DNA from 2 places in the Mycolicibacterium sp. XJ879 genome. Region 2 is predicted to be linked to the other one. Evidence: riboswitches for the same ligand, from Rfam matches in the RefSeq annotation. Region 2 holds a riboswitch; the other holds the start of a gene.
The links. A riboswitch is a leader RNA that binds a small molecule or an ion and turns the genes downstream of it on or off. The one in region 2 is predicted to bind cobalamin.
Positions count from the first base shown of each region.

Region 1: another riboswitch for cobalamin. It lies ahead of ABQF13_RS16500 (FecCD family ABC transporter permease); the one in region 2 lies ahead of metE (5-methyltetrahydropteroyltriglutamate--homocysteine S-methyltransferase).

Region 1 is NZ_JBEFTH010000007.1:5,088-14,935, forward strand. It holds gene ABQF13_RS16465 (MBOE_33420 family protein) at 1-384, opposite strand, end outside; gene ABQF13_RS16470 (ABC1 kinase family protein) at 384-1,763, opposite strand; gene ABQF13_RS16475 (SRPBCC family protein) at 1,832-2,305, opposite strand; gene ABQF13_RS16480 (lysophospholipid acyltransferase family protein) at 2,404-3,339, shown strand; gene ABQF13_RS16485 (nitroreductase family deazaflavin-dependent oxidoreductase) at 3,385-3,804, shown strand; gene ABQF13_RS16490 (ABC transporter substrate-binding protein) at 3,809-4,882, opposite strand; gene ABQF13_RS16495 (ABC transporter ATP-binding protein) at 4,879-5,682, opposite strand; gene ABQF13_RS16500 (FecCD family ABC transporter permease) at 5,679-6,719, opposite strand; cobalamin riboswitch at 6,814-7,003, opposite strand; gene ABQF13_RS16505 (alpha/beta fold hydrolase) at 7,297-8,037, shown strand; gene ABQF13_RS16510 (hypothetical protein) at 8,078-8,851, shown strand; gene ABQF13_RS16515 (MBL fold metallo-hydrolase) at 8,931-9,845, shown strand.
Region 2 is NZ_JBEFTH010000002.1:357,371-367,218, forward strand. It holds gene ABQF13_RS05470 (cellulase family glycosylhydrolase) at 1-114, opposite strand, end outside; gene ABQF13_RS05475 (TetR/AcrR family transcriptional regulator) at 284-844, opposite strand; gene ABQF13_RS05480 (hypothetical protein) at 1,146-1,502, shown strand; gene glgX (glycogen debranching protein GlgX) at 1,506-3,617, opposite strand; cobalamin riboswitch at 3,718-3,924, shown strand; gene metE (5-methyltetrahydropteroyltriglutamate--homocysteine S-methyltransferase) at 4,037-6,310, shown strand; gene ABQF13_RS05495 (isochorismatase family protein) at 6,303-6,854, opposite strand; gene ABQF13_RS05500 (hypothetical protein) at 6,873-8,171, opposite strand; gene ABQF13_RS05505 (hypothetical protein) at 8,168-8,587, opposite strand; gene ABQF13_RS05510 (hypothetical protein) at 8,581-8,742, opposite strand; gene ABQF13_RS05515 (hypothetical protein) at 8,747-9,848, opposite strand, start outside.

The DNA of each region.
Region 1 (9,848 bases), on a different contig from region 2:
GTCGGACCGCGTGGATGGCACTGCGCTGCGCGGGTCATTGCGATCACAGAAGTACGGATACTCGCCGGTTGTTTCCCAACGGTTGTTGTTCCATCTGTACTCGAATACCAACGGAGCGCCTGGGTTACGGTCGTGGTCGGGGGTGTTGTCCCAGCGCGGAATACAGCCGTTGACGTCGCAGTGGGTGGTGAACTCGACGGGAAAGCTGACCGAATCCATTGGTGTCGGCATGCCATTGAACGTCTGCTTCGCGAAGTCGATGACCGCGCTGTAGTAGCCATATATCGGTGGCGGCTCGATGCGATCGGCCCCAGCGACCGGCGAAACGACGAGCGCGACGCACGCGCACACCGTCGTCGTGATGCCGATCGACCCACGTCTCATCAGGAGTCGATCCCCAATGCATCGGCGAGTTTCGGGGGAATCTTCGGGTTTTCGAAGTCGGGATACCAGCGGGTGATGATGTCGCGCAATGCCACCTCGGCCTCGAGCTGGCACGCCACTCCCACGATGCCGGCGATGGTGCGAAACATCAGTGCGTGCTCTGGAGGGATGGTCAGCACGGCGCCGTCGAGAAAGTCCTGGCCGCGCGCCAACCCCGGCACGCGCGGGGCCAGCTGCTGCATCCAATGCCGGTTGAACCGGAACGACTGCGCCAGAGCCGGTTCGATGAACGGGCCGAAAAAGGACTGCACATCCTCGGGGTCGATCTGGGTGTTCGAACCGCTGAACCCCAGACCGCTCAGCTCGTCGTTGATTTCGGACAACACCAGCGCCTGCAGCTCCGGATCGGCCATGTCGGCCAGTTGCACGGATTCGGCGACCTCGGCCAGCCGGATGCTGTCCAGGAACACCAGCGCCGAACGATCGGCAGGGGCCACTGAGCCGAAGTCGACCACGACCAGCCGGCCGTCCGGGTCGAGTTGGTAATTGCCGGGATGCGGGTCGGCATGAATGGCGCCGAGCCGCGCCATCGAAGCGGCGCCGAGCTCGAAAAGCAACCTGGCCGCGTGGTTCTTGGTGTCTTGATCGCCGGTTCTAATCAGATCTGAAATCGGTTGCCCGCTCACCCATTCGGTGACCAGTACCTTCGGCGCCGACGCGACCACTTTGGGCACCAGGAATTGCGGGTCGTCCGCGAACGCCGCGGCGAACGCGCGCTGATTGTCTGCCTCATGGCGATAATCAAGTTCGTCGGCCATCCGTGCCGACAACTCATCGATCATCGGTCGCACCGCGAGCCCAGAGAACAACGGCTCGATCAGTCGGCTGAATCGTCTGAGTTGACGCAAGTCCGACATCAACGCGACGTCGGCACCCGGATACTGCACCTTGACCGCCACCGAGCGGCCGTCGTGCCACAGCGCCCGATGCACCTGCCCGATGCTGGCCGCCGCGACCGGCGCGTCGTCGAACGCGCCGAATCGCTCGCGCCACCGTGTCCCCAGTTGCTCCGCCAGCACGCGGTGGATCCGATCCGCCGTGATCGGTGGCGCGGCCGCCTGAAGTCTCGTCAACGCGTCTCGGTACGGGGCCGCGTATTGCTCCGGGATGGCCGCCTCAAAGATGCTCATGGCCTGGCCGAATTTCATCGCGCCGCCCTTGAGTTCGCCCAGCACGGCGAATACCTGCTCGGCACTGCGCGCTGACCACTGCTCAGCGATCAGGTCCGCATCGCCGCCGGCCAGCCGTTGCCCCCAGCCGAGCACCGCTCGGCCGGCGGCGCGCACCGGCAGGCCCGCCAACTTCGCGCCACGACGCACCGTTCTCCGCGGAACATCCACCACAGGCTAAGAGTCGCACACCATTAGCCGGCGTAGGCGTCCCCGAGCTATTTTTCGGCCAGATCGGCGAGGTGCTCGAGCGAATTGTCCAGGTGCTGGCCGTCAAACGGCGGGAACTCGATGTTTTGCCGAATCGCCGCAGGCACCGCCGACCAGTCGTAGGTCAGGGTGACCTTCGCCCGGTCATCGCCGACCGGCTCGAGGTCGTAGCGCCAGAACCAGCCGCCGATCTCGAGTTCGGCATCGTCATCACCCTGACCCGGCAGCCACGCGATGGCACGCGGCGGTTCAAACACCGTGATCCGGTTGGCCATCTCGTAATGCATGCCGCCAAAGTTCGAGTGGTACATCGCCATCCGAAAGACCTGTCCGACCTCACTCAGCTGTTTTCTATCGAGTGACTCCCGTACCCAGCCGGTGCCGTCGATCTCCTGGTGGGTGGTCGGGTCAGCCAGCACCGCGAACACGGTGTCGGGCGTGGCGTTGACGATCCGGTTGGTGCTCATATTTTCGTGTGCCATGCAGGTACGGACCAACGACGAATCGCAAACTCATCGACGCACTCGATCAGCGCTGAGCGTGGGTGTGACTGCACCCACATCGTGGGTACCCGGTTGTCATGCCCAACGCCGATACCCGTCCCGACGCCATCCGCCGGCAGGCGGAGCAGCACGCTGAGCAGGCCCGCAGCACGATGGCGCAGCGGCGTGCCGACACCGACGGTGGCGTCAGTGGTTGGTTCAGCGAACGAGCCGCAGAGTGGGACCTGGGCGGGCAGGACGAGGCGACCATGCAGCGCCAGAAATACCTGTGGAACTTCCTGGTCGACCACTGGTTCCGGATGGAATTCGACGGGTGGGAGAACCTGCCCGATCCGCCGGTGCTACTCGTCGGCATCCACTCCGGTGCTCCGTTCGTGTGGGATGCCTGGACCGTCGGCGTGCAATGGTGGCGCCGGTTCGGTCAGGAGCGCACCCTGCACGGCACCGCCCACGACGCGCTGATGGCGATCCCGTTGATCGGTCGCTACTTCCGCGCGATGGGCGTGTTGCCGGCCGCACCGGACTCGATGGCGACCGCACTGGCCGAAGGACGCGACGTTGCGGTGTGGCCCGGCGGGGAGGTCGACTCGCTGCAGCCGTGGGTCGAACGGGACGTCGCCAATCTCGCCGGCCGAGCTGGGTTCGTGCGCATGGCGATCAAAGCCGGCGTGCCGATCGTGCCGATCGCGACGGTCGGAGGTTCTGACGCTATGCCGGTGCTGATCCGCGGCGATCGAATGTCGCGTGCGTTGCGGTTGGACAAGGTGTTGCGGCTCAAGGTGTTCCCGGTCGCCGTGTCGCTGCCTTGGGGCATCGCGCCTGCCGCATTGCCGCAGATCCCGTTGCCGGCGAAGATTCGTACGCGGCTAATGCCTGCCGTGGACGTCGATCACGATCCGGCCCGCGCTGACGACGACGATTACGTGCAGCAAAAGTACCGCGAGGTACAAGCCAGCATCCAGCGCGGGATGGACGCACTGGCTCGCAAACGCACCCTGCCGCTGTTCGGCTGAGCCCCGATCTGGCCGGGTAGGGCCGGTCGGCGTAATGTCAACACGATGAGTGACTGGAACACGCAGATAATCAATGAGTTCCGCGCAAACGACGGCCGGGTCGGCGGCAACTTCGAAGGCGCTCCGATGGTCCTCATCCACCACACCGGCCGCAAGACCGGTAAGCAGAACGTCACGCCCACGATGTACCTGCCCGACGACGACGATCCCGACACCATCTACGTGTTCGCCTCCAAGGCGGGCGCCCCGACGCATCCCGCCTGGTACTACAACCTCACGTCAGCCGGCACCGCGCGCGTCGAGGTCGGCACCGAAACCTATGACGTCAGCGTCACCGAGATCTCCGGTGCCGACCGCGACCGCATCTACGGCGAACAAGCCCGCCGCTATCCCGGCTTCGGCGAGTACGAGCAGAAAACCGCCGGCATCCGCACCATCCCCGTGCTCGCACTCAACCGCACCTAGAAGGTCACTTCAACCAATCGTTGCCCGGAAGATCGAGCTGTGCCACGTCAAGGCTCGGCGTGATACCCGATTGTGGTGCAAGACCGTGCTTTTCGAGCACTGATCGCAGCGTCTCCGCGGCGTCGATGTTCAGCGGGCTGGACACCCACATGGCGTAGGGCAGGTTGATGAACCGGTTCTCACGGACCGCCCTGAGGTTCCGGCTCGCCGGGTTGCTCTTCAACGCTGCAATCTTCTCCTCGGCCGTCTGGCCCGGGTAGTCGACGAACACGATCAGGTCGGGATCGGCGGTGGTGATCCGTTCCCAGCTCACCGTCGTCCAGGTGTCCTGGACATCTTCGGTGGCGTTACGGGCCCCGGCAGCGTCGATGATGCCCTGGGGCCCGCCGAACGCGCCGGACGAGAATATGGTGTCCTTGCCGCTGTCGAAGAGGAAGACGGTCGGCTTCTGCTCGGGTTGCGGTGCGGCACGCAAGGTTTGCAGCCTCGCGACGATATCGTCGGCCGCTCGCGCGCCCTGCTCGGCGTTTCCGGTGATGGTGCCGATGTTGCGCAGGTCGGTGTCAAGCGCGACCCACGGGTCCATGGTGCCGCGCTTGGCCTCCCCCTCGATCTGGCGGCATGCCTCCGACAGCTGGTAGACGTCAATGCCGTGTGTCGCAAGGATTTCCGGCGTGATCCCCCGTGCCTCCCCCATGCCGTAATTGAACCCGGCGAAAAGCACCTGCGGCTGCGCGCCGACGATGTTCTCCAGGGTCGGTTGTGCCGGCGCCACTTCGTTGAGATCGTCGACCTGCGAACCGTATTCGAGTCGCAGTACGTCCACGTCGCGGGCCATGGAACTTACCGCGGTCATCTGCTCACGCGCGCCGGCGGCCAATGCGATCGCGATCATTCCGCCGTCGTTGACAAACAATCGCTCCAGCGGCTGCTCGTAGGTGACCTCCTCACCGCAGTTGGTGACGGTCACCGTGTCGGCGGGAGAAGACGCGTCGGTCGGCGACCCGCACGCGGTGCTCAAGCCCACCAACAGTGCGGAAAGGGCCAGGCTGACCCGAAGGTGTTGTGCCACTGTCATATTCCTCGTGATTCGTTGAATGCCGGATCGGCGTGGGTGAGCAGGAGATGGCTACGGCCCGTCGTGGGATGGGCGACGACGTCACCGGCAACGTCGAACACCTCCCACAACAGCCGCGAGTTCAGCACCTCGGTGGGTGGCCCGTGCGCGAAGAGGGTCCCGCCGGCGACGACGGCGACCGCGTCGAAATGCCGTAGTACGAGGTCGAGGTCGTGCATCGCGGCGACGACCGTGCATTCGAGGTCATCGAGGATCCGCATGAACCTCAGCCGCCAAGCGGCATCGAGGTGGTTGGTGGGTTCGTCGAGTACGAGTACCGATGTGCGCTGAGCCAGCGCCCGCGCAAGCACGACGCGGTGGCGCTCACCACCGGAGAGTTGTGAGCACGACCGATCGCCCCATCCGCGCAGCCCAACGGCGTCCAGCGCGTCGTCGATGATGCCCTGCTCTCCCAGCCCCGCGCCCGACCACGGATTGCGGTACGGGGTCCGCCCCAGCCCGACGGCTTCGGCGACCGTGAGCTCACCCGAAGGCCGCTCCTCCTGCCCGACCACCGCGATCGTGTGGGCCCGGCGCCGGGCGGGCATGCGGTGCAGATCTTCCCCGTCGACCCGGATCGCCCCGGACGCCGGCGCGTCCAAGCCCGACAGGACACGCAGCAGCGTGGTCTTACCTGAGCCGTTCGGCCCGACCACCGCCAACCGGGTGCCGGCGGGAATCGCCAGATCCACACCGGCCACCACGGTTCTGCCACCGCGGCGACACTCGAAGCCCTGCGCGCACATCGCGGCCGCACTCATGTGCTGTTTCCGAACTCGTAGCGGCGGCGCCCCATCAGGAACAGGAACACCGGTGCGCCGATCAGACCGGTGACGATGCCCAGCGGCATCTCCCGCGGTGCTGCCATCTCGCGCGAGATCACGTCGACCCACACCAGAAACAACGCCCCGGTGCAGACGGCGACCGGCAGCATCGCGCGATGGGTTGCCCCCACCACCAGCCGCGCGGCGTGCGGCACGATGAGCCCGACGAACCCGATGCCGCCGGAAACGGCGACCAGCACGCCGACCAGAACCGCCTGGATCAGGAACAGTGCGTTGCGCAGGGCGGGTACCGGCACGCCGAGGGAGGTGGCCGTGTCGGCGCCTGCGGCGTAGGCGTCGAGCCACGAATGGATCAGCAGCGCCCCGATGAACGAGATCAGCACCACCGCACCGGCGAGCGGCACCTTCGCCCACGTCGCACCGGCGACGCTGCCGAGCAGCCAGAACATCACGCTTTCGGCGGCGTGCGGATCGCCCGCCGTGAACACCAGCAGCGACGACAACGCCATGAACGCCGACGACAGCACCACGCCGGACAGGATCAGGCGCAGCGCGGTGAGCCCGCCCTGGGCGCGCGCCACCAGATAGACGGTCAGCGTCGCGACCAGCGCGCCCATCAGCGCACCGCCGGACAACGCCCATATCCCCAGCCCGGCCAGCGCGCCCAGCGTCATCACTGCCGTCGCGCCCACCGCCGCACCCGCCGAGACGCCCAGCAGATACGGTTCGGCCAGCGGGTTGCGGACCAGGGCCTGCATCAGCGCGCCGGCCAGCGCCAGACCCGCGCCGACGATCGCCGCCAGCACCGAGCGCGGCAAGCGCAGATCCCAGACGATGACGTCGTATCCCGTCTCGACGGTTGCGCCGGTGAAGCGGCCGATGACGGTGCGCCACACGTCACCTAGCGGAATCTGCTCGGCGCCGAAGGCGACCGAGACGACGATGCTCACCGCCGTGAGGATCGCGAGCACCGTGGTCAGTGCGACAACCGAGACACGTCGCACCGTCGGCACGGGCGTCGCGCCGGTGCGACGAAGTGTCTTCTCGGTGACAGTCACGTCGAGAACTTGCCTCAATATGCCGGGGTATCCGAGCGCGAGATACCGGTGGACACAAGTGAGAACGGCAGGTCTTCGGACTCGGGATCGTCCGGACTCGACGCCTTCCCAGGATTCCAGTGGCCTCCCAGTGACTAATGTCGAGCCCGTCCCCCATACCGCTGCGCGCCAGTTCCGGATTCCCACCGGATTCCCTGACACCCGCATACACGGATGTGACCGTTCTCAACGGCTGAGGCTACCTCATGGCGATTTTGCGGTAAGAAGGATTTGTTGAGCGTTACCGTGGCTCGATCGTGCATTGCCGCGTCGGCAGGAGGTGTTCTTGCTGGGCTTAGCTGACGGCGGGTTCAAGTGCGCCGACGCGCGCAGGCACTATCTGGCAGCGTATGACGAGTTACGGGCGCTGAGCCCGCCACCGAATGTCGTACACGACGTTCCAACCAGGTTCGGCACCGTTCGGGTATACCAGCACGGGCCGGCCGACGGCATACCCGTCGTGCTGATACACGGCTTTTTCCTGACGTCGGCGATGTGGTGGGAGCAAGTCGCGGGGTTGGCAAGCGATTTCACCGTTTACACGTTGGATATGTTGGGCCAACCCGGGGCAAGCATTCAGTCGAAAACGATGTTCGCTCCCGCAGATTGCGCACGCAGCATCGACGAAGTCCTCGAGGGGCTGAGACTGCGTGCAGTACACCTCGTCGGGCATTCGTACGGCGGTTGGCTCGCCACCCACACTGCGGCGCGTGCGCCCGGTCGGCTGGCGACCGTGACACTGGTTGATCCGGCCAGCACGGTGGCGCGGACTTCTGCAACGTTCTGGCGAAGTCTTGCGCTCATAATGTCGCGCCCACGTTCCGTGCGAGCCGGAAGAGCCGCGGCATGGATTGCGGGCCACCCCACACCGGGCAGCTCCATCGATACGCTTGCCCGGTTGTTCACGGCAGGATTCGCGGCCTTCGCTCCACCCGTGCGCACACCAGCGCTGCGCTTCCCCAGCGACCGTCTGTTGCGTTCAGTATCTATCCCGGTCCAAGTTCTTCTGGCGGGCAACACCGTTCACGATTCAGAAAGGGAATTCGACGGATGCAGTCCGTGGTGCCGGCGTGGCGATATCACCTCTGGCCCACCGCGTCCCACGCCTTGCCAGCCGAGATCCCTGACGAGATCAATGCGTGTATCCGTCAGTTCGCGATCGAACACCGTAAAAGTGCTTAGCCGGGACAACTATCTGCTAATTTCACGGGGTGGCACTGCGCCGAAGAGGTGAACCAGCCCGAATCAGGTTCATAGCCACGGTTATCGCCGGATTGGCGGTCGTAGCCGGCGTCGCCTGCGGGGGCACGACAGAACCTGCGGCAGCCCCGCCGGAGGCTGCGGTAGCCGCGCCGGAAACGCCGACGTTCACCTGTCGCGGGCACGACGAACCGCGTACCCCGCGAAGCGTCGATGCGATTCAAGACGACACCGAGGACGACGACACCGCAATCCTCGGCGGCGTCTACGGAGACCCCGGGGCCGCCACCCGGTTCTGGGCGCAGCAGAGCGAGAGCGACTGCGGTCTGATGGCCACCCGCATGGTCGTCGGTGAAGTCACCGGTACTGCCCCCACCGAACGCGAGATCATCGACCTTGCAGCCGCCACGCCAAGCCAGTGCTCACCAGGCGAACCGGTGTACGACGAGAGTGTCGATCCCAGCGACGGCGGCGTCGGCCACGGCACCTGCTCGACCGATCTGCTGCTCCTCCTGGAGCACTACGGGATCGACGCGGATTACACCAACGACGCCGAAGCCGCCGACGGCGGGTTCGACACCGGCATCGACGCGCTGGCCGGCTATCTCGGCAACGGGCAACAGGCGATGGTGTGCGTGAACTCCCGCATCATCTGGGACACCGAAGGCGACCGGACCAACTGCGGTCACATGATCACCGTCGCGGCCATCGATTTCGACAACGACGCGGTCTATCTCGGCGACAGCGGCAGCGACGACACGCGCGGCGAGCAGGTCAGCATCGATGTGTTCGAATCCGCCTGGGCCACCGGTGACCACGAACTCGTGGTCACCGCCCCCTCTGGATAACTCCTCGCACTGCGGCGCGTTCTACGGGAAAGACAGGGCAATCCCATGTCTTCGGGACAAGGCGCTCAGGAGGAGAACCATGAGCTTGGACAACGTTTCCCACTTCGGTACCCAAGGGCTCGACGAGTTGGTGCCCTCGCGATATGCGGTGGCGGTCGGCGACATCGAGGTGTTGGTGATCAGCGACGGAGTATTGCCGATCACCAGCAAGACGATGGCGACCAACGCCGACGCAGTCGAGTTCGAAGGTTGGCTGAACGACAGGTTTCTGCCACCGGATGTGCTCGACTGGCCGCTGAACGTGGTCGTGGTGCGCAGCGGCCAGCGGACCATCCTCGTCGACGCCGGGCTGGGCTTGGAGTTTCCGGACTTTCCGCGGGCCGGGCAGTTGGGCCGGCGGATGGCGGCCGCCGGGATCGATCCCGCAAGCGTGACCGACGTGGTGCTCACCCATTTACACATGGATCACGTCGGCGGCCTGCTCACCGAAGGGTTGAAGGAGCGGCTTCGCCCGGATCTGCAGATTCACGTGGCGAGCCTCGAGGCCGAGTTCTGGGAGGCGCCCGATTTCTCCCGGACCGATATGCCTCAGCCAGTGCCGGACGTGCTCCGGCGGGTCGCCGCGCAGTTCCTGGACGAGTACCGCGGCCAGCTGCGAACGTTCGAGTCCGAGTACGAAGTGGCGCCGGGTGTGCTCGTGTCTCGTACGGGAGGCCACACTCCGGGACACAGCATTGTCCGCCTCGCCTCCGGCGGCGAGCGACTGACATTCGCCGGCGACGCTGTGTTCGCACCAGGTTTCGATAACCCCGAGTGGCACAACGGCTTTGAGCACGATCCTGAGGAGTCGGTGCGGGTGCGGGTCGGCCTGTTGCGCGAGTTGGCGGCGACCGGCGAGTCGATGGTGGCCACTCACCTGCCGTTCCCGTCGGTTTGCCGGGTGGCATATGCAGGCGACGTGTTTCGGTGTGTACCTGCCGTCTGGGATTACTGACCG
Region 2 (9,848 bases):
GGTGACGGCATAGCTGCGGCTGTTGTCCGCGTCGGGACGAAGCATGTGGGTGAGGCCTGCCGATACCACCACCACGGCCACCAGCGCGAGGACCGTCTGTAAGAGTTTGCGCACGTTTTTCCTATCTCGGAGCTGATCTTGTTAGGTGTATCGGGATTGCCCGTGAGGAAGTTAACCAAAACCCGGCGGCGCCCAAACGGGCGGACGTCAATACCGGGATGATTGACGTTGCCGCTGATTATTGCGTGGTACGCGCCCGGTTTGCTGGCTGCCCGCGATCAGGTTACTGGCGCAGCATCAGGTCCAGCACCCGCTCACGCAGCGATGCCGACATTTCCTGGCTCGACGTCGCCTCGTGCAACAGGCCGACACCGGCGGCGAACAACACCGTCGCGCGCAAGTCGGCCTCGTCGCGCTCGAACCCGTAGTCGACGAAGGCCTGCCGGACCGCGCACAGCACGCGTTCGTCGCTGCGTCGAACGCTCGCCAGCACCGCGCCGTCGGTCAGCGCCCAGACCCGCATCGCGCGTTCCAGCGCCCAGTGGTCGGGACGCATCAGCGTCTGCAGCATCGCCGACAACCGTTGGCGCGGATCAGCTTCGAAGTTCTCCTCGAACCGGCGCCGTCGTTGGTCGTGGAGGTTGCCCCAGGCGTGCGTCAATGCCGCCCGGTATTCCGGCATATCGGTGAAGTGCCAGTAGAAGCTGCCTTTGGTGACCGACAGCCGGTCGCACAACCGGCTGATCCGCAGCGCGGCCGGACCCCCCTCGGCGAGGACCGCGAAACCGGCCTGAATCCAGTCGTCGGCCGTCACCCGCCGGCCAGCACCGGTCGGCGCCGTCATAGGGCGAGCATACGCTGGTTATTGACACCGACGAATATATTCATTGTGGCAACCGCGGCCGCCTGGTAGGCGCCGCCGCTCGTCGGCTCCTACTCCGGCCCGCCCGACCGGAGGCACCCGTTTTTAAAACCCTCGTGCCAGCGCGGCGGCCACGGTTGCTATAGCTGGGGACCATACCATACGGGCTGGTACGGAATGGCCGGTTTTGCACGGAAGTCTGCTGGCGCACAACGCTTCTGACGCCGCGCCCGACCCGGCTGCCCATCCCGGGCGTTTAGCGGCTCCGCGAGTGGGCAACCGGATGTGCGTGGAGCCCGATAACACCGAATTCGACGCCTCGCCCAACGACGCCGGCGGGGTCGACGACACCCTGCGCCCGATGGAGGCGACCGATTCCGACGACGTCCGCAACGACGAAGGCGATGAGGTGGTCGATCCGCCGGAGGAGTGGGCGGCCGCCGACCACATCGCCGCCGAACCCGACGGTGAGTCCCTCGACGAGAAGCTGGCCGCCGAGCGGCCCGACCAGACCCCGAGGCCGTCCCCGCAAGGCACCGACGACGTCGAGCGCATCGACCCCGAAAGCCACGGCCGCAGCGAGGGCGATGTCGACGGCGCGCCGGAGGATGGCAGCTCGATCTTTCCCGTCGTCGAGTAGCGGTCAATCCGTCGGGGTGCGCAGCACCAGCATCGAGCGCGCCTCGACGGTGACCTTCGCACCCGCCGCGACCTCGGCGCTCTCGTCGTCACCGCCGGCTGCGGTGTCGACGACGGGAAGCCACGCCGGTGCGTATTTCTTGGCCGGGAGGGCGAACTCGATCGGCTCGTGGTGCGCGTTGAAGCACAGCAGAAACGAGTCATCGAGCACCCGCTGACCTCGCACGTCCAGATACGGGATGCCCTGGCCATTGAGGTACACCGCGATCGACTTGGCGAACCCGCTCTCCCAGTCCTCGTCGCTCATCTCCGAACCGTCGGGCGCCAGCCAGGCGATGTCGGGTAGACCCCCGCCGCCGCGCCGGCGTACGGGGTCCCCGGAGAAGAACCGTCGCCGCCGGAACACCGGGTGGGCGGCGCGCAGCGCGGACACCGTGCGGGTGAACTCCATCAACTCGGTGTCCGCGTTGGCCCAGTCGATCCAGGACAGTTCGTTGTCCTGGCAGTACACGTTGTTGTTGCCCTGCTGCGTGCGCCCGAGTTCGTCGCCGTGGCTGATCATCGGCACGCCCTGAGACAGCAGCAGCGTAGTCAGGAAGTTGCGCTGCTGGCGTGCCCGCAGCGCGTTGACCTCCGCGTCGTCGGTCGGGCCTTCGGCGCCGCAGTTCCAGGACCGGTTGTGGCTTTCGCCGTCGTTGTTGTCCTCGCCGTTGGCCTCGTTGTGCTTTTCGTTGTAGGACACCAGGTCACGAAGCGTGAAGCCGTCGTGTGCGGTGACGAAGTTGATGGAGGCGACGGGCCTGCGCGCGGTGTGCTCGTAGAGGTCGGCCGAGCCGGTCAGCCGGTAGGCGAACTCGTCGATGGTCGCCGGCTCACCGCGCCAGTAGTCGCGAACCGTGTCGCGGTACTTCCCGTTCCACTCGGTCCACTGCGGCGGGAAGTTGCCGACCTGGTAGCCGCCGGGTCCGACGTCCCACGGCTCGGCGATCAGCTTGACCTGGCTGACCGTCGGATCCTGCTGCACGAGTTCGAAGAACGTCGACAGCCGGTCCACGTCGTAGAACTCGCGGGCCAGTGTGGAGGCCAGATCGAAGCGGAAGCCGTCGACGTGCATCTCGGTGACCCAGTAGCGCAGCGAATCCATGATGAGCTGCAGTGAATGCGGGTGTCCGACGTTGAGGCTGTTGCCGGTGCCGGTGTAGTCCATGTAGTAGCGCTTGTCGTCCTCGACCAGCCGGTAGTAGGCCGCGTTGTCGATACCGCGGAAGCTGGCCGTCGGGCCCAGGTGGTTGCCCTCGGCGGTGTGGTTGTAGACGACGTCGAGCAGCACCTCGATGCCGGCTTCGTGTAGCGCACGCACCATCGCCTTGAACTCCTGCACCTGTCCGCCGGGGTTGGGGCTGGAGCTGTACTTGGCGTCCGGGGCGAAGAAGCCGATGGTGTTGTAGCCCCAGTAGTTGGTGAGGCCCTTCTCCAGGAGCGTGGAGTCGTTGGCGAAGTGGTGCACCGGCATCAACTCGAGCGCGGTGACCCCCAGCGAGGTCAGATGCTCGATGATCACCGGATGCGCGACGGCCGCGTAGGTGCCGCGGATCTGTTCGGGGATGTCGGGATGCGTCTGGGTCAGCCCCTTGACGTGGGCTTCGTAGATGACGGTGTCGGCGTACTCGTAGCCGGGCGGGCGGTCGCTGCCCCAGTCGAAGAACGGGTTGATGACGACGGACTTCGGCATGGACGCCGCCGAGTCGTCGTCGTTGCGGCTGTCGGGTTCACCGAAGGTGTAACCGAACAGCGCCTGGCCCCAGTCGAAGTTGCCGTCGATGGCTTTCGAGTACGGGTCGGCCAGCAGCTTGTTCGGGTTGCAGCGCTGTCCCTCGGCCGGGTCGTAGGGGCCGTGCACCCGGTACCCGTAGCGCTGGCCGGGTTCGATGTTGGGGATGAAGCCGTGCCAGACGAACCCGTCGACCTCGGGCAGCGTCAGCCGGGATTCGGTGCCGTCAACGTCGAACAGACACAACTCCACCTTGTCGGCGACCTCGCTGAACAGGGCGAAGTTGGTGCCGGTGCCGTCGTAGGTGGCGCCGAGGGGATATGCCTTGCCGGGCCAGACTTCCAAGATTGCACTCCAGTGATCGGTGAACGAGACGATACGGGGGATGCCCAATCGCGGCGCATCGCAACCGTGGTCCGTCGGATAGGGTGGGCGGTGCAGTTGGTCTGTTGGCGCTGAAGTTTGGCGTCGGCATCGAGCCACATGTGTGGCGAGAGGGAACCCGGTGAGAATCCGGGACTGTCCCGCAGCGGTATGCAGGAACGACTGCCGTCATCAGCACTGGCCCACCGGGGCCGGGAAGCGACGGCCACTAGGTGCACTTCGGTGCGTGCCTGCGAGTCCGAAGACCTGCCAGCTGTGCCGGACGCGCCGCGTCCGGTGGTTCATCGCCTCGTGGAATGGGCAGTGGCCGAAGCGGTGAAAACCCGTATTCGGTGCGCGTCCCCGGCGATGACCATCCGCCGTAGCAAGAGGACCACGTCATGAACACCACCGCTTTCAACGCCACCATTCTCGGATCTCCCCGCATCGGGCCGAACCGCGAACTCAAGCGCGCCGCCGAGAAGTACTGGGCAGGCAACTCCGATCGCAGCGAGCTGGAATCGGTGGCCGCGCAGCTGCGCCGCGACACCTGGGAAGCCCTCGTCGCCGCCGGGCTGGACTCCGTGCCGGTGAACACCTTCTCCTACTACGACCAGGTGCTCGACACCGCGGTGATGGTCGGGGCGCTACCGCCACGCGTCGCGGGGGTGGCCGATGATCTGGACCGCTACTTCGCCGCGGCCCGCGGCAACGACGAGATCGCACCGCTGGAAATGACCAAGTGGTTCGACACCAACTACCACTACATCGTGCCCGAGCTGGGCCCCGACACCAGGTTTACGCTGGATCCGGCCAAGGTGCTGGCCGAGCTGAAGGAGGCGCAAGCCCTCGACGTGCCCGCGCGCCCGGTGCTCGTCGGCCCGATCACCTTCCTGGCGCTGTCCAAGGCCGTCGACGGAGCCGCCGCGCCGATCGATCGGCTGGACGAGCTCGTCGCGGTGTACGCGGAGCTGCTCGGGGAGCTGACCAATGCCGGCGCGGCGTGGGTGCAGTTCGACGAGCCGGTGCTGGTGACCGACATCCTCGACAACACCGCGGAGTTGGCCCAGCGGACGTACGCGACGCTGGGCCGGTTGACCAGACGGCCGGCGCTGTTCGTCGCGACCTACTTCGGCGAGCTCACCGCCGCGTTGCCCGCGCTGGCCCGGACACCGGTGGAGGCCATCGGGGTCGACCTCGTCGCCGGGGGAGTGTCGGCGGTGGCGGCGGTGCCCGAGCTGGCCACCAAGACCCTGGTGGCCGGCGTCGTCGACGGCCGCAACATCTGGCGCACGAACCTGGAGTCCGCGCTGGCGACGCTGGCGACGCTGATGGGCCTGGCCGACCACGTGGCGGTCTCGACGTCATGCTCGACGCTGCACGTGCCGTATTCGCTGGACGCCGAGGAGGGGTTGGACGCGCAGTTGCGCAGCTGGCTGGCGTTCGGGTTCGAGAAGGTCGCCGAGGTGGTGGCGCTGTCGCGGGGCATCACGACCGGGCGCGACGCCATTTCGGCCGAGGTGGCCGCGTCCAACGCCGCCGCCGCGTCGCGGCGCTCCGACCCGCGCCTGACCAACGAACAGGTGCGGTCGCGGATTTCCTCGATCGCCGCGTCGGGCGCCAAGCGGGGACCGGCCGACAAGCGTCGCGCCGCCCAGCAGGAGCGGCTGAAGCTGCCGGTGTTGCCGACGACCACCATCGGGTCGTATCCGCAGACGTCGGCCATCCGGGTGGCCCGCGCCGAGTTGAGGACCGGCAAGATCGACTACGCCGAATACGTGCGCAGGATGAAGGCCGAGATCGCCGAGGTGATCAAGCTGCAAGAGGACCTCGGCATCGACGTGCTGGTGCACGGCGAACCGGAACGCAACGACATGGTGCAGTACTTCGCCGAGCAACTCGACGGCTTCTTCGCGACACAGAACGGCTGGGTGCAGTCCTACGGCAGCCGGTGCGTGCGCCCGCCGATCCTGTACGGCGATGTCGCGCGGCGCCAACCGATGACCGTGGAGTGGATGAGCTACGCGCAGTCGCTGACCGACAAGCCGGTCAAGGGCATGCTCACCGGTCCGGTGACGATCCTGGCGTGGTCGTTCGTTCGTGATGATCAGCCGCTGGCGGAGACGGCGGCGCAGGTCGCGTTGGCCATCCGCGACGAGACGGTCGATCTGGAATCGGCCGGCATCGGCATCATCCAGGTCGACGAGCCGGCGCTGCGCGAGTTACTGCCGCTGCGGTCGAAAGACAAAGACGCCTATCTGCGGTGGGCGGTCGATGCGTTCCGGCTGTCCACGTCGGGTGTCGCGGACGCCACCCAGATCCACACCCACCTGTGCTATTCGGAGTTCGGTGAAGTGATCGGCGCGATCGCCGCGCTCGACGCCGATGTGACGTCGATCGAGGCGGCGCGTTCGGATATGGAGGTGCTGGAGGATCTCAACGCCGCGGGGTTCGCCAACAGCGTCGGGCCAGGTGTCTACGACATCCACTCGCCGCGGGTGCCCGGCACCGAGGAGATGGCGACGTTGCTGCGCGAGGCGCTGGAAGCCGTTCCGGCAGAGCGGTTGTGGGTCAACCCGGACTGCGGGCTCAAGACCCGCAGGACCGATGAGGTGACGGCGTCGCTGCGCAATATGGTCGCGGCAGCGACGCAGGTGCGCGGCTCGGCTAGCTGACCTGCACGCCGGCCGCGCGCAATTCCTCGAGGGCTGTGGCGGTCGAATCCGGGGCCACGCCCGCGGTGAGATCCAGCAGCACCCGGGTGGTGAAACCGGCGGCGTTGGCGTCGGCGGCGGTGGCCCTAACGCAGTGGTCGGTGGCGATCCCGACCACGTCGACCTCGTCGACGCCGCGCTGCCGTAACCAGTCGGCGAGCGCGGTGCCGTCGTCGTCGGTGCCCTCGAACCCGCTGTAGGCCGCCGAATAGTGGCCCTTGCGGAAGACGGCTTCCACGGCGGTGGCGTCGAACTCCGGGTGAAACTCCGCGCCGACGGTATCGGCGACGCAATGCCTGGGCCAGGACACCTTGTAGTCGGGGTTGTCGGAGAAGTGGTCACCGGGATCGATGTGAAAGTCCTTGGTGGCCACGATATGTGCGTAGTCGGATCGGTCGGCGAGGAGGCGGGTGACGTTGCGGGCCACCTCGCCGCCGCCGGTCACGGCCAGCGAACCGCCCTCGCAGAAGTCGTTTTGCACGTCGACGATGATCAGCGCCTTCATACCTCAACCGTAGCGCCGTCATCCGCCGAAGAGCAGATACAGCCCGGTGAACGTGTAGCCGACCATCACCAGCATCATCGCGAGCTGACCGGTGAGCTGGTGGTCGGCGGGCAGCAGCCGCAGCGCGCGGTCGTGCGCGGCGATCACCCCGGCGACGTGGCCGGCCAGTACGCTACCGACCTTGATGGTGGCCAGCAGCGAAGGATGAAGCGACAGTACGTAGTTGACTTCCGCGTCGAGCCCGAACAGCAGGATGATCGTCTGCTGACCGCGTTCCACCAGGTAGGTCAGGTAGTGCGCGAAGACATAGCCGATCACGATGGGGATCAGCGAATGCGCCATCTGTCCGGGCAGCGCGCGGCGCTGTTCGCGGTCGACGCCTCCGGTCGCAATTGCGGCCAGCCAGAACGTGCCCGCGACCACCCCGATGAACAGCAGCAGACCTGCCGTGCGGATCAAGGTGGCGGTCAGGGTGGACGTGGAGTTCTCGTCGACGAAATCGCGCCAGCGCGGCATCGCCGAAAAGCTGTCGAACGCAGTCGATCCCAGCAGCACGGCCATGACCGCGACGATCCCGGACCGGATCGGCAACGACGGCAGGTGATCGAACGGATTGCCGAACGCGACCAGCCCGCTGCGCGGGTCGCGCCGCCACGGCGACAGCCGCGACACCACCACGCTGTATACCTCGAACGGATCGGCCCGGCCATACCAACGCGGACCACACAGCAGCCCACCTGCCAGCGTGATCACCAGATAGATCAGCAACCAAATCCGGATGGCGCCAAGCGATCCGGGGTCGGGGCTGGCGAGCTCCAACCACACGAACGCGAACAGGCCCAGCGCGGCAGGCCAGTATCCCAACGCCGCCGGGTAGGCGCGGCCCAGAGAGCGCCAACCCCCGAGCCGATGCACCGCGCGAACGGGTGAGATCGCCCGCCACACCGGGCCGGCCACCAGCGACAGCGCCACCACGCCGACCCAGATCAGCACATAGAACACGCCGGGTAACGGGTTGTCGGCGTCCTGTGGTCCGATGATGGACGCCACCGCCACCCACACGGCGAACGCCAAACCGGCCAGCGCGACGACCCACCGGGTGACGGGTGCGTCGATCACCGTCGTCACCCAGCGCGGCAACGCGTGTGCGGGCTTGTCGGGATCGAAGCGGGGTTTGCGCCACGCGAACGCGACGATGGCGAACGTGAAGGTCAGCGTCCAGGCGGCGCCGATCAGGGCGTAGGTGAACGGGATCGGCAGATCGGTCGAGCCGCCAAGGCCGTGCGCCAGTACGGCCAGCGACGGGTCGGTTCTCACCGCACCTGGATGGTCGCGACGGTCTTGTTCGCGTCGTGCAACTCCACGTCGACGCGACCGGGCACGTCGACGGTGAACTGAAACTGCTGGCCCGGTTCCGCCTTGACCGGGAAGGTGTGTTCAGGGGTGGAGTGCACGTGCAGTTCGTCGGGGGCGTCGCTGTTGACGCGGATGACGATCGGTTCGCCGACCTTGGCCTCCAACTGGGCGTTGGTGGGATCGACCTGGCCCCCTTCGATGGTGACGTCGAGGGTTACGCGATCGGTCGGGCGCTGCTGGTCGGTCATGTCCGACGGGTTGACGGTCGTCGCCGGCGGCGAGGTGCCCTCCGCGGTGTCGCCGTCTTGTGAGCCGCATCCGACGGCGACAACGGCGGCAGTGGCCAGGACGACAAGTGCCTTACGACTGATCACGATCCTCCATCTTTGTTCTCGCGTTTGCGGCGATTCTTCACGGCGATGTACACGACGACGGCCGCGACCACGATCGCCGGAGCGAACGCCGGCACGGCGAGCCAGATCGGATGGTCGGCCAGGATGACGACGTTCGGGTCGTTGGGGACTTCCGTCATGCCGTCACGCCTGCACTGTTGGTCGCAATTCCGCCTCGCTGCCGGTCGGTTCGTGCCTGTTGATCCGGCCCCCGCCCCAGGTGACGCCGGCGACCATGGCCAACGTGCAGAACAGCACGATCAAGCAACCGATCAGCCACAACGCCTCGGGGATGTCCGGGCTGCGCTCACGCTGCAGGATCGTGATCTCGGCGACGAACGGACGCGTCGTCTGAGCCTCGGCCGGCACCTCCTCCGCACCGATACCGGGGTCGCCGGCCAGGTAGAGCGGCACCGCGGCCAACGTCTTACCGTCGTGCACCCGAAGCAGCGTCTTCCACGAACCCGAAACCGGCATCGGCTTCGTCGAGCGGTAGTGGCCGGGGCCGACCTCCTCCAGGTGGTCGATGAAGAGCCCGCGCTGATTGGCGATGCCGCCCTGCCAGCCCAGCACCGACACCCAATTGGGATTGTCGCTGAGCAGGTTTGCGGGGGTGAGTTGGATGTCGGCGGTGGCCTGCTGTTGGTCGCCGATACTCGGCGCCTCGGTGAGAGTGATTGTTGCGGTGGCGCTTTCCGGAACGTTGTAGCGCAGCCCGTTGGCTGTGGCGGCGCCGATGACGACGACGGTGAGTGCGACCAGCCCGATTCCGAGGGCGCGTCGCGGCAACCGTTCACCGCAGAGCACCATGCCGAGCAGCGCGCCGCAGGCGCCGGTGAGCACGGCGACCGGAACCGCCATCGCCAGCCCCTCGGCCCACAGGCTGGTCTCCCACGGGTAGGGGTAGACGGCGTTGATCCACAGCGACTCCAGCCAGAGCCCGACGGTGCCGATCGCCAGGCCGCTGACCAGGCCGAACACGATCGGCCGCTTCAGCAGTGGGGTCAGCGCGATCAGTTCGACGAGCACCGCCGCGCCGAGATAGAGCGGGAACCAACTGTTCGGCGCGTCGAGCACCGGCCCGACCGCCAGGGAGACCAGTCCGCGCAGCCCGATCGCCAGCAGAGCGGCGATGATGGCTGCCCCCTTGCCCATAAAGAGCCGTGCGCCGACCAGGGCGAAGGCGGCCGCAGCGGCGATGAGCATGGGCTGGAACGCCTGGCGGAACTGCTGTACGCCGAAGTCG